2 regions of the Caballeronia sp. M23-90 genome follow, and region 2 is predicted to be linked to the other one. Evidence: predicted binding sites of a transcription regulator. Region 2 holds the regulator's gene; the other holds the start of a gene.

Region 1 (2,718 bases), on a different contig from region 2:
GCCCGGAGCCTTGACAGCAACGGTCTTCAGGATGCCGCGGATGTTGTTCACAACCAGCGTAGCCAGAGCTTCGCCTTCGACATCTTCAGCAATGATCAGCAGCGGACGGCCAGCCTTCGCAACCTGTTCCAGGATCGGGAGCAGATCGCGGATGTTCGAAACCTTCTTGTCGTGCAGCAGCACGAACGGGTTTTCGAGCACGGCAACTTGCTTTTCCGGCGTGTTGATGAAGTACGGCGACAGGTAGCCGCGGTCGAATTGCATACCTTCAACCACGTCCAGCTCGTCTTCCAGCGACTTGCCGTCTTCAACCGTGATCACGCCTTCCTTGCCGACCTTGTCCATCGCTTCTGCAATGCGGTCACCAATCGACGAATCGCTGTTGGCCGAAATCGCGCCGACTTGGGCGATTTCCTTGTTCGTCGTGCAAGGCTTGCTGATCTTGCGCAGTTCTTCGATAGCAGCGGTCACTGCCTTGTCGATACCGCGCTTCAGGTCCATTGGGTTCATGCCCGATGCAACGTACTTCATGCCTTCGCGAACGATCGACTGGGCCAGGACCGTAGCCGTCGTCGTGCCGTCGCCGGCGTTGTCGCTGGTGCGGGAAGCAACTTCCTTCACCATTTGCGCGCCCATGTTCTGGAGCTTGTCTTTCAGTTCGATTTCTTTCGCAACCGAAACACCGTCCTTCGTGACCGTCGGGCCGCCGAAGCTACGTTCCAGGACGACGTTACGACCCTTCGGGCCCAGCGTGACCTTGACCGCATTGGCCAGGATGTTCACGCCTTCAACCATCTTTGCACGGGCGATATCGCCAAATACGACTTCTTTAGCTGCCATATTCAAACTCCTTGATTCGTTTCAGTTTTGGCTTGTTCCAGGTCGGGCGAGAGTCGCGGGAAAGCGGTTCGATCGCGCCGACTGGAGGCCGCAGGCTTGAAGGTGATTACTTGACCAGAACGGCCATGATGTCTTCTTCGCGCATCACGAGCAGTTCATTGCCGTCGACCTTGACAGTCTGACCAGCGTATTTACCGAACAGCACGCGGTCGCCCACTTTGACGTCGAGGGCGTTTTGCGTACCCTTGTCATCGCGCTTGCCCGGGCCGACGGCCAGGATTTCGCCTTGATCCGGCTTTTCAGCTGCAGCATCGGGGATGATGAGGCCCGAGGCAGTCTTGGTTTCCTGATCCAGACGCTTAACGATGACGCGATCGTGCAAAGGACGAAGGTTCATACACACTCCTCTCTTAACTGAGACTATAAAAAACGCGGGAAGCCCGTCCGGCGACTCAGAGAATCACCGGCCGGAAAACTGTTAGCACTCTCGTGCGACGAGTGCTAAGTATATGGCACTCCAGTCGGTAATTTCAAGAAGGATATGGAGAAGGACGAGAAATACGCTCAGGTTTCGGAATCTAACTGCAACAATTCAACTGGCGTTCGCCAGCGCTTACCGCAACCGACCGTGAAATCTTTTTGGCGATACGGCAAATCACAGGCAACGCCACAGCTCGTCTTCAAGTGATCTGACGAGGACGTTGTCATTCGTGTTTCAGGTATATCCCGTGGAACGCCGAGAACTGCCAATGTGCGGTACACCCGAATCTTGCCGGGTTCAGCACCATTGAAAGGTGCAAGTAAGTGCGCGGCGGAAAGATTGGCAACTTAGTTGCAGACCGCGCTACGCGAAATGAGGCAACAAACCGCTAACGACGTGGTGGTTGACAGTCGCTAGTCGACCCGAAAGCGACGGACCCTAAGACTGACTGAGCGGTCGGTTTTTGCGTGGCACCAGTCGCTCGAACAATCTGATCTCCCGCCTCATACATCTCCACAGCTTTGCGCCACGAATATATTTCGACAATACTTGAATTATCGAATCGAATGTTCTATCGTTCTGCGTATGGACTCTGATCTCGTCGTACGCGCGTTGAGCGCCCTCGCCCACGAATCGCGCCTCGCGATCTTCCGCCTGCTGGTCGTCGCCGGGCAAGACGGCATGGCCGCTGGTGAGATCGCGAAGCAGCTCGGGCTTTCCCCTTCAAGTCTGTCATTTCATCTCAAGGATCTGTCACATGCGGACCTGGTGAAGCCACGGCAAGAAAGCCGCTTCATCATCTACACCGCGAATTTTGACGCCATGACAGGTCTGATCGACTTCCTGACGGAGAACTGTTGCGCCGGCGCGACCTGTGCCGCGAGCGATCTCCCCGCCTGCTGCGGAGATACACCATGAAGCGCATGCATATCCATGTCGCGGTCGAAGACCTCAGCGACAGCATTCAGTTCTACAGCGCCATGTTCGGCAACAAAGAACCCACAGTTCTCAAGAGCAATTACTGCAAATGGGAACTGACCGATCCGGCCGTCAATTTCGCGATTTCGCAGCGGGGCGCGAAACCGGGCGTTGACCACATCGGCATCCAGGTTGAAACCGACGCAGAGTTGGAAGAGATGAATGCACGCTTCGCTGCGGCAAAGCTGCCGGTACAGACACAGACGAAGACCATCTGTTGCTACTCCAAGTCGGATAAGGTGTGGACGGTCGATCCGCAGGGCGTCGCTTGGGAGACGTTCAAAACCCTCGAAGCTGCACCGATCTACGGTGCGTCCCACGATCGAACGCAAGCAAAAGCGCAATCAACAGCCGCATGTTGCTCCCTGCTGAATCCGTTGTGACGATTCGGAGCCGCACGTGCGCGATAAATCTTACCC
Region 2 (11,019 bases):
CGAGATTCGACAGGTCGTTCATGAACGAGATGCGCGTAGCCAGCATGGCGTTGGCTGCGTACTTCGTGAACTCGGCCGAGCGCACATCCATATACAGCGTGCGTTCGTGATTGCGGTTGAACGGTGCGTAGAGGAGCTTGATCTTCTCGCGCGCGCGTTGGCCGGCTTCGTCGTCGTCGACGCCGAGCACGATGCGATCAGGACGCATGAAGTCATCGACCGCCGCGCCTTCTTTCAGGAACTCCGGATTCGACAGCACGGAAAAGCCGTTCTGTCCCGTCGGTTCGATGCCGCGTGCGCGCAATTCCTCCTCGATCACCCGGCGAACGTGCTGCGCCGTGCCGACCGGGACTGTGGATTTATCGACGATGACTTTGAAGCCGTTCGCGTACCGCCCGATATTGCGCGCCGCTCCGAGCACGTATTGCAGGTCGGCGGAACCGTCCTCGTCCGGCGGCGTGCCGACGGCGATGAACTGGATCTCGCCATGCTCGGCGCTTTCCTTGATATCGGTCGAAAAGCGGATCCGCCCGGCTGCACGAGTGCGCTTGAGCATCTCGTGGAGACCCGGTTCGTGGATCGGCACGCCGCCGCTGTTGAGGATGTCGATCTTGGTCGGATCGACGTCGAGGCAGAGCACGTCGTTGCCGATTTCAGCGAGGCATGCGCCGGTCACAAGTCCGACGTAGCCCGTCCCGATAATGGATATTTTCATATGCGTTCCGGAGAATCCGGTGAGTGTCGAAAAATCAGGCCGCAAGGGCCACGAAGTCCGATCGGATAAACATTACATGCACCGCACAGGACGGTGGTCCTGACGGGCGATGGCGGTTGAACGCCGGCGATCGATGCAGCCGCCTCACGCGGCAGTGGTGATCGGCTCGACCCGGCGCGGCGCATAGGTTTCCCAGCCACTGCAGCCCGGGCATTGCCAATAAAAAAGACGCGCGCGAAAACCGCAATTCTGGCACGTGTAGCGCGGCAAATTCTTGGTCCGCTGCTTGACCAGCGCGCGCATGAGTTCCAGTTCGCTGCGGCGCGGTTCTTCTGCAGTAGCAACTTGCGCCTCCAGCAGCCGCGTCATGCCGGCCAGGTTCGGCGACGTCTGCATCTGATGGCGCGCGAGCGTGTGCGCGGCGTCGAGACCGCGCAGCTCCGAGACATGCTTGAATGCGACGTCGAGCAGATCGTTGGTCGGATAGCGGTTCACAAAATCGACCAGCAGATCCACGCCTTCCGCCGTCCTGCCGAGTTGCGTGTACGCCTGAACCAGTTTCTCCGCGACCAGCGGAAGATAGGCCGCATTCTGCGCCTCCACGCGACGCCAGCACGCAATCGCAGCTTCGAGATCGCCGCCGGATGCATCGACGTCTCCTACCAGGATAGTCGCACGTACGTTTTCCGGATTCGCCGCGAGGGCGAGCTTCAACTCGGCGCGTGCGTCGGCGGGATTCTTACGCTGCAGCGCTTCTTGCGCGAGTTCGCAGTGGAATTGGGCAACTTCCTTGGCCAGCGAGGCCGCACCCATTTCTTCGATGCGCTCGGCCGTCGTGATCGACTTGTTCCAGTCCTTCTCGATCTCGTAAATGGTCAGGAGCGCACGTTGCGCGCCCAGCGCGTACTCACCCGCCTCGAGCGACCGGAACGTTTCTTCGGCGCGGTCAAGAAGGCCTGCTTTCAGGAAATCCTGTCCGAGTTCGTACAGCGCGTGGTCGCGCTCGGCGACAGGAAGATCCGGACGGCTCAGCAAGTTCTGGTGCACGCGAATCGCGCGGTCGGTTTCACCGCGCCGGCGAAACAGGTTGCCAAGCGCAAAGTGCAATTCGATGGTTTCGGGATCGAGCTTCGCCACTTCGATAAATGCATCGATGGCCTTGTCGTGTTGCTCGTTCAGCAGGAAATTGAGGCCGCGAAAGTACGAGCGCGGCAGGTTGGCGTTTTCGGACAGCAGCGTTTTCAGATCATAGCGGGAAGCCATCCAGCCAAGAGCAAACGCGACCGGAATGACAAGCAGCCACCAGAAGTCTAGATCCATGCGAATTCTTGTTAGAGGTTAAATACCGGACCACGTACAAGGCGCGGCCGGCTGCACGAAGCAACACCGGCCGCGGCCTATCAGATCAGCGGCGGCATGGGCGGGTCCAGCGGCACGACAGGCACATCCCGCGCCGTGCGCAATTCCCGTTTGAGCCGGGCATTTTCCATCCTCAGGCGGAACACGGTTGGTAGCGAGGACAGCAAGCCGGCCAGCAGTCCGACCACGAAAAACGCCAGCCCAATCAAGATGAGCGGTGCGTCCCACGAATAACCGGCGAGGAAATTGAGCGTCGCCGTTTGCGTGTTGGCGAGGGCGAGCACCAGCAACACGACGAAAACGAGGATACGAATCAGCCAGACAAAAAATTTCATAGGGGTCTCTTTGACGGCGGTAACTGAATAAAGCAGGCACAACCGGACGGAGGGCATGGATGAGGAGCGCAAAGCGCGCGCCACATCGCCGGAGCCCATGAGCGTCCGGTATTGTAATTGATGCGTATGGCGCGAGGCGCAAAGGCTGAATGCGACTAGTCGATCGGCCCGACCAGACATTGGAACAGTCACCCCGTTCGAAGCGCGCAGACATAAAAAAAGCACCCTTACGGGTGCTTTTTCGGTCATTTGCCACTGACTGCGCAGCGCGCGAACCGGTAGGAATCTGGACGCCGGTCAAACATCGTCGTCTTCGTCGCTATCCGGCTCATTCGACTGTTTCAGCGGTTCGCCCGCGCGTCCGTCGACACGTTCCCGCAACTCCTTGCCCGGTTTGAAATGCGGTACGAATTTTTCCGGTACCAGCACCTTCTCGCCTGACTTGGGATTGCGGCCAACACGCGATGGCCGGCGATTGAGGCCGAAACTGCCGAAGCCGCGAATTTCGATGCGATGGCCGTTGGCCAGGGCGTCCGACATTGCATCGAGCATCGTCTTCACAGCGAAATCCGCATCTTTAAGTACAAGTTGCGGAAATCGCAGCGCCAGTTGGGCGACCAATTCCGATTTGGTCATGCTGCAGCAATACCTGCGGCTTAGCCGTTCTGGCCGTCGAGCTTGGCCTTCAACAGCGCGCCAAGGTTCGTCGTGCCGGTTGCAGCCGTGCTCGAGTCAGCCGAAGCCAGACCACGGATTGCTTCCTGTTGCTCAGCCGAATCCTTGGCTTTGATCGACAGGTTGATGCCACGCGACTTGCGATCGATGTTGATGATCATCGCGTTGACCTTGTCGCCTTCTTTCAGCACGTTGCGAGCATCTTCCACGCGGTCCTGAGCGATTTCCGACGCACGCAGATAACCTTCCACGTCTGCCGTCAACGTCACGACTGCACCCTTCGCGTCAACCGACTTGACCACGCCGTCAACCGTCGCGCCCTTGTCGTTCATTGCCACGAAGTTGCTGAACGGATCGCCTTCGAGCTGCTTGATACCCAGCGAGATGCGTTCCTTCTCCACGTCGATGCCCAAGACGATTGCCTGAACTTCGTCGCCCTTCTTGTACTTGCGAACCGCTTCTTCGCCCGTTTCGCTCCACGACAGGTCCGAGAGGTGAACCAGACCGTCGATGCCGCCCGGCAGGCCGATGAACACGCCGAAGTCGGTGATCGACTTGATGGCGCCTTCCAGCTTGTCGCCCTTCTTGAAGTTGCGGCTGAAGTCGTCCCACGGGTTCGGCTTGCACTGCTTCATGCCGAGGCTGATACGGCGGCGGTCTTCGTCGATTTCGAGAACCATGACTTCGACTTCGTCACCGAGTTGCACAACCTTCGACGGTGCAACGTTCTTGTTCGTCCAGTCCATTTCCGACACGTGAACCAGGCCTTCGATGCCCGATTCCACTTCGACGAATGCGCCGTAGTCGGTGATGTTGGTGACCTTGCCGAACAGGCGCGTGCCCGACGGGTAACGGCGGGAAATGCCTTCCCACGGATCGTCGCCGAGTTGCTTGATACCCAGCGAGACGCGGTTCTTCTCTTGGTCGAACTTGAGGATCTTCGCGGTGACTTCCTGGCCAACCGACAGCACTTCGCTCGGGTGACGCACACGACGCCATGCGATGTCCGTGATGTGCAGCAGGCCGTCGATACCGCCGAGGTCCACGAATGCGCCGTAGTCGGTGATGTTCTTGACCACGCCTTCCACGATAGCGCCTTCCTTCAGCGTTTCGAGCAGCTTTGCGCGCTCTTCGCCTTGGGTCGCTTCGATCACGGCACGGCGCGACAGCACAACGTTGTTGCGCTTGCGGTCGAGCTTGATCACGCGGAATTCGAGGGTCTTGCCTTCGTACGGGGTCGTGTCCTTGACCGGACGCGTGTCAACCAGCGAACCCGGCAGGAACGCGCGGATGCCGTTGACCATCACGGTCATGCCGCCCTTGACCTTGCCCGTGATCGTGCCGGTCACGAGTTCGTTGTTGTCGAGCGCTTTTTCCAGCGACAGCCACGAAGCCAGACGCTTCGCCTTGTCGCGCGACAGGATCGTGTCGCCATAACCGTTTTCCAGGGCGTCGATGGCCACTGAAACAAAGTCGCCCGCCTGCACTTCTACCTCGCCCGCGTCGTTCAGGAATTCTTCGAGCGGAATGTAGGCTTCGGACTTGAGACCCGCGTTGACGACCACGAAATTGTGGTCGACGCGCACGACTTCGGCGGAAATGACTTCACCCGCACGCATGTCCTGCTTGGTCAACGACTCTTCGAACAGAGCCGCAAAAGATTCGGTATTCGGGGTAGATGTTTGCAGGTCGGACATAAAAATCTATAGTTGCGCGGCTACTTCGCGTTTGCCTGCCCGAAACATTCGGGCCAATTGCAAGAAAAAACGAGCGCCACACGGGGTTGAGGGGTTAATACACGCTCCATGTTTCTCATGGAGCTCCAACGCAAAGCCAACGGACTTGTCGGCTTTTTGCAACGATTGCAATCAGATTCCAGCAAGGTTCCAGCACCTTACACGCGAATTGCGGTGTACCAACCGATGATCTGATCGACCGCCTGGTCGATGGATAGCCCGGAGGTGTCCAGCGTCTTCGCGTCCACTGCGGGCTTGAGCGGTGCGGCTGCACGGCTGCTGTCCCGTGCGTCCCGCTCGCGCAAATCTCGCAGCAAGTCTTCCATATTAGCAGAAAAGCCTTTTTGTATCAATTGCTTATGCCGCCGCGCGGCGCGCGCTTCTGCGCTCGCCGTGAGGAATACCTTGAGTGTTGCGTCGGGGAAAATAACGGTTCCCATGTCGCGGCCGTCCGCGACCAGCCCCGGAGGCCTGCGGAAGGCCCGCTGGCGGGCAATCAGCGCGGTCCTAACCTGTGGGTGGACCGCGATCGCCGAGGCGCGCTTGCCAATTTCTTCAGCACGGATTTCGGTGGAGACATCCACGCCGTCGAGCTGTGCCAAGCCCTCGCGAAATGTGATGTGAAGCTCGGCGACCAGTTCCGCGAGTGCATCGCCGTGATCGGGTTCTATGTTGTAGCGCGCGCTTGCCAGCGCCGTCAGCCGATACAACGCGCCGCTATCGAGCAGATGGAAACCCAGCGTGGCCGCGACCACGGCGGCGACCGTGCCTTTGCCGGAGGCCGTCGGGCCATCGATGGTGATGACGGGCGTTTGATGAAAAGGACGGGTCGGTTTCATCGCAGGCGTCCGGGTCGGCCGAAAACGGCACGCTTATATATATTAGTCACGGTCATCACGCCTTCGCCAGCTTGGCAAATTGCTCGAAATAGTCGGGGAAGGTCTTCGCCACGCACTTCGGGTCGTTGATGCGCACCGGCACGCCGCCCAGGCTCACGAGCGAAAAACACATGGCCATCCGATGGTCGTCGTAGGTGTCGATAGCCGCGTTCGGCGTCAGCTGCCCCGGCGGCGTGACCACGAGGTAGTCCGCACCCTCCTCGACCGTTGCGCCGACCTTGCGCAGTTCGGTGGCCATCGCGGCGATGCGGTCGGTTTCCTTCACGCGCCAGCTCGCGATATTGCGCAGCGTGGTCGTGCCGTTGGCGAACAACGCGGCAACTGCAATGGTCATGGCCGCGTCGGGGATCAGGTTGAAATCCATGTCGATGGGCATCAGCCTGCCGTCGTCCGATTCCACGCCGCGTACTTCGATCCAGTCGTCGCCAAGCATCACGTTGGATAATCGGTCACGCCGACTTCCTGCGCCGTATCGGCTTCGAACACGACGTCGAAGCCGCGCTTCGCGATGCAGGCGGCGAGCGCCGTCAACGGCTCCCTGATGCCGGGCGTATTGTTGCGCCCTACGAGCGCGACGGTCTTGAATTGGGTGCCAATATCCATGGCGGCATTACACCATAGGTGAGTGTCGAAAAGAACCGCGGGCCGCGTCGGGATTACCTTTGGACCGGGTCCGGGATGTTTCCGGGCTGTCCCGTTACGGTAAGCTCCGGCGCGGCAGTTAATTCTCGTTAGAATGATGTGCAACATGAATTGATGACGGACGAATGAAAAAGGGCGGATTGCTCTTGTTCCTCCAGTCACCGCGTTCGCTGCTCCAACCACGTTGAGCTAAAATTTCCCCATGCTAGACCCACGTGCCCAGACCCTCCTCAAAACGCTGATCGAGCGATATATCGCAGAAGGTCAGCCGGTCGGTTCTCGCACGCTGTCGCGTTACTCCGGCCTCGAGCTCAGTCCCGCCACCATCCGCAACGTGATGTCGGACCTGGAGGACCTCGGGCTGGTGGTGAGTCCCCATACGTCGGCGGGCCGGATTCCCACGCCGCGCGGCTATCGGCTCTTCGTGGATACCATGCTGACCGTCGAAACCACCGACGACGAAGCCATGACCTCCGCGGTCAAGATCAAGCTGCAAGGCGGCGAACCGGCGAAGATCGTGGCCGCTGCCGCGAGCGTTCTCTCGAATCTGTCGCAATTCGCGGGCGTCATTCTCACGCCGCGCCGCAGCCATATGTTCAAGCAGATCGAGTTCATGCGGCTGTCGGACAAACGCATTCTGCTGATCATCGTCACACCTGAAGGTGACGTTCAGAACCGCATCATGGCGACCCAGCGTGACTATTCGCCGTCGCAACTCACCGAGGCGTCGAATTACATCAACGCGAATTTCGCTGGCTTGTCCTTCGACGAAGTACGCCGCCGACTTCGCGAGGAAATCGACGCGCTTCGCGGCGACATGACAACGCTGATGCAGGCAGCGGTGGCCGCGAGCGTGGACGAGACCGATCCCGGCGAGACCCTGCTGATTTCCGGCGAACGCAATCTGCTGGAAGTGGCGGACCTCTCCTCCGACATGGCGCGGCTGCGCAAGCTTTTCGACGTATTTGATCAAAAGACGAGTCTCCTTCAATTACTCGACGTGTCGAGCCACGCCCAGGGCGTGCAGATATTCATTGGCGGCGAGTCGAATCTCGTGCCGATCGAGGAAATGAGCGTGGTGACCGCGCCATACGAGGTGAACGGGAAGATCGTCGGCACGCTCGGTGTAATCGGACCCACGCGGATGGCGTACAACCGCGTCATTCCAATAGTCGATATCACCGCGCGGCTCTTGTCCCTCTCGCTCAGTCAACAATAAGCCGGTTCCGAAGGGGGGGGGCAAATCCCGCAATCCCCCGTCCGACAACTCATCTTGCCCCGTGCGAAGCCGCCGCGCCACTAGGCCGATCGGCCGATGTTGCGTTCCGAAACGCGCCGCTATAATGGGTTTTACTCAATCACGCTGGCTTGCCGAGCTTCTCTTATATGCGCTACGACCTCGAGTTGCCCTCGCAGCCTTCCGCTTCGCACCGCGTTGCCGTGCTGCTGATCAACCTCGGCACGCCGGACGCGCCCACGCCGAAAGCGGTGCGCAAGTACCTCGCCCAGTTCTTGTCGGACCCGCGCGTGGTGGAGATTCCCGCAATTGCGTGGCAGGTCATCCTGCGCCTGGCAATCCTGCCGTTTCGCGGCCGTGCGTCGGCGAAGAAATACGCTCAGGTCTGGTTGCCGGAAGGCTCGCCGCTGCGCGTCTATACGGAAAAGCAGGTCGAGGGGCTACGGCGACTCTTTGCCGTGAACGACTACCATGTAATCGTCGATTACGCGATGCGCTACGGTTCGCCAGGCATTCCCGCGATGCTGAACCAGCTCAAGCTGGAAGGCGCTGAGCGCGTGTTGCTCGTGCCCATGTACCCGCAGTATTCGTCATCGACCACGGCAACCGCCTTTGACGATGCGTTCAATGCGTTGCGGCGCGTACGTAATCAGCCGGAATTGCGCACGATTCGCCATTACGCAGACCATCCGGCGTATATCGGCGCGTTGGTCGAGCAGGTTCGCGAATACTGGCGCCAGCACGGGCAGCCGGACTTCGCTTCGGGCGACAGACTGGTGCTCAGCTTTCATGGCGTTCCCAAACGGACGATGGACCTCGGCGATCCGTATCACGACCAGTGTCAACAGACGGGTTCATTGTTGATGGCGGCACTCGGGCTTTCGCCGGTCGAATGCCGCGTGACATTCCAGTCGCGGTTTGGTCCCGCTGAATGGTTGCAACCGTACACGGCTCCTACGCTCGCCGAACTGGGCGCCGCCGGTGCGAAGCGCGTTGACGTGTTCTGCCCGGGCTTCACGTCGGATTGCCTGGAAACGATCGAAGAAATCGGCATTGAAGTGCGCGATGACTTCCTGAAGGCCGGCGGCAAGGAGTTTCACCGGATCCCCTGCTTGAATGCATCGCCGGCGTGGATCAAGGCGCTCGGGGAAATCGTCGCGCAGCATCTGCAAGGCTGGCCGGTTCAGACGCCACAAGCCTTGAGCGCCGCTGCATAAGGTTCGAGCCATGAACTACGCCATCTCAACCGATTCTAGCGCACGCCTTCGTATCGACAAATGGCTGTGGGCGGCGCGTTTTTTTAAAACGCGTTCGCTCGCAAGCGATGCCGTAGAGAAGGGTCGCGTGCGGATTGGCGGCGCGAACGTGAAGCCATCGAAAGACGTGCGGGTCGGCGATCTGGTGGAGATCGAAATCGAGCACGTGCTCTGGCAAGTGGACGTGGTGGGGATCTGTGAAGTACGCGGCCCGGCAACGGTTGCGCAGACGCTTTATAAGGAAACAGATTCAGGCCGGGAGAAGCGCGTGGCGGAGAGCGAGCGCAGAAAGACGTACCGGGAACCGGCGGCCGCGCTGCAAGGCCGGCCGACCAAACGGGACCGGCGAATTATCGACAAACTTTCAGGTGCTGACTAAACAGGCTTTCCATGGTGGCGGACACGCCGCCATACTCCACGTTGTGATCGTTCACCGCGCCCGACATGCAGATAGTCGTTGTGCCGCCAACGAGTACCAATGCGACCACCGCAATAGCTAAGGTCAGTTTCATGGCACTCCTCGTGGCAACGCAAACGGCTCGAAATACGGACGCTGACTTTGGCTCAACAGCTCACTTCAGCGAATAAACAACTTGGAATCTGGCTTTCGTAAGATTAGGGTTAACTAGTGCTTCCGAAGACATGATCGAAGTGTAGGTGACGTGATCGTCCGGCTCAATCTCAATCTGATCACCGGCTGAAAATGGTTGTAACGGGCCGTTTCCGGACTGTAGAAACGACGCCGAAAACCGCGTGCAACCCCTTGAAAACGCTCACGCCAGCCTCAACTACATTTTCAGGGTAAGCATTGACGTGCCTCGATCCATTCGTGCTACCTGCCGATACAACCGTGGTGTTTTAGCAACGTTGGCGCGGCAGGTATCATCGGCAGCTTTCCGATGGATCGAAACCGCAACGGTGCTTTCGATTTCATCCGTTTTCATCCTTAGCAAAAATCTCAAGCGACATGGAAAACACGCAAGACAACTCCGCGAGCCAGAATTCCACGCCCGGCGACGAAACGGCGGCTCAACATACCCAGCAGCCGAACCCGGCAGACGCAGCTTTTGCGACGGAAGCGGGCGACGTGAACGAAACCGAAGCTCTGCTCGCCGAAGCGCAGGCCAAGGCTGCAGCGTTGCAGGAAGAGTTTCTGCGCGCGAAAGCCGAAACCGAAAACGTGCGGCGCCGGGCGCAGGAAGACGTCCAGAAGGCGCATAAATTCGCGATCGAAAACTTTGCGGAAAACCTGCTTCCCGTGCTCGATAGCCTGGAAGCTGCGCTTGCGCACTCATCGACCGATCTTGCGAAAGTTCGCGAAGGCGTCGAGTTGACGCTGCGCCAGTTGACCGGTGCGCTTGAAAAAGGGCGCGTGGTCGAAATCAATCCGGTAGGCGAAAAATTCGACCCGCACCGTCATCAGGCGATTTCGATGGTTCCGGCCGACCAGGAAGCGAACACGGTTGTCACGGTGCTGCAAAAAGGCTACGTGATTGCGGACCGCGTCTTGCGACCGGCGCTCGTGACCGTCGCCGCGCCGAAATAGACATCGTCAGGCTGAAATCACCTTTGTCATGGCCAACATCCCCGTCGATGCGACTGCGTTTTCCGTTTTCGAGATGCAGGAATTGAGCGCCGAGACGTTCGATTCCGGCTTGGTATCGGCGGGAGACGAGTTGGCTGTGGTGTTTTTCTGGGGTTTCGAGTGCTTCAACTGCGAGATTGCCAAGAAAGCGATGCTCGCCAAGCCGGACGAAATCCGGGCGCTCGGTTTGAAATGGTTTCACAGCAATGTCTACGAGCACCGGGACCTTGGCCGGCGTTTCATGCTGCATGGCGTGCCGACGTGGTTTTTCTTTTACCGCAGCAAGCGCCTTGGGCGCGCGACCGCATGGCATGGACTTGGGCAGTTCAAGGCCGCTGTGGAAGCTGCTCGCGAGAAGATCCGGATGCTCGGCGCGAAGGCGTGAGCCGATTCCCCGAAAAAGTTGCAGTCAGGATAAAAAAAATGAGGTTGCGTCGGTTTTTGGTCTTGAAAACGATGCGAACGCTCTTATTTGGCGTACAGGGTTAAATTTTGGGCATCGAGAAGCGTTTTTGAACGATAAACACGTTGAAAACGCAAAACCGGATGCGCTGCGATCAAAGTCAGGAGAGTGATAAAA

The links. Region 2 encodes HrcA, which represses chaperone genes, less so after heat shock. Its sites were predicted from a motif close to TTAGCACTCNNNNNNNNNGAGTGCTAA; they were not measured.
Region 1: a site for HrcA is predicted at 1,319-1,345, ahead of ACRXB1_RS11600 (co-chaperone GroES). Genes of this name have one in related genera too.

Annotation. Positions count from the first base shown of each region.
Region 1 is NZ_JBSIPA010000087.1:4,132-6,849, forward strand. It holds gene groL (chaperonin GroEL) at 1-840, opposite strand, end outside; gene ACRXB1_RS11600 (co-chaperone GroES) at 947-1,237, opposite strand; gene ACRXB1_RS11605 (ArsR/SmtB family transcription factor) at 1,907-2,239, shown strand; gene ACRXB1_RS11610 (ArsI/CadI family heavy metal resistance metalloenzyme) at 2,236-2,682, shown strand; gene ACRXB1_RS11615 (arsenate reductase ArsC) at 2,699-2,718, shown strand, end outside.
Region 2 is NZ_JBSIPA010000160.1:796-11,814, forward strand. It holds gene ACRXB1_RS17040 (UDP-glucose dehydrogenase family protein) at 1-715, opposite strand, end outside; gene lapB (lipopolysaccharide assembly protein LapB) at 860-2,035, opposite strand; gene ACRXB1_RS17050 (lipopolysaccharide assembly protein LapA domain-containing protein) at 2,116-2,409, opposite strand; gene ACRXB1_RS17055 (integration host factor subunit beta) at 2,707-3,045, opposite strand; gene rpsA (30S ribosomal protein S1) at 3,066-4,781, opposite strand; gene cmk ((d)CMP kinase) at 4,979-5,659, opposite strand; partial or broken gene ACRXB1_RS17070 (3-phosphoshikimate 1-carboxyvinyltransferase) at 5,715-6,149, opposite strand; partial or broken gene ACRXB1_RS17075 (hypothetical protein) at 6,158-6,469, opposite strand; gene hrcA (heat-inducible transcriptional repressor HrcA) at 6,564-7,580, shown strand; gene hemH (ferrochelatase) at 7,748-8,815, shown strand; gene ACRXB1_RS17090 (RNA-binding S4 domain-containing protein) at 8,826-9,233, shown strand; gene ACRXB1_RS17095 (hypothetical protein) at 9,205-9,366, opposite strand; gene grpE (nucleotide exchange factor GrpE) at 9,822-10,400, shown strand; gene ACRXB1_RS17105 (thioredoxin family protein) at 10,429-10,824, shown strand.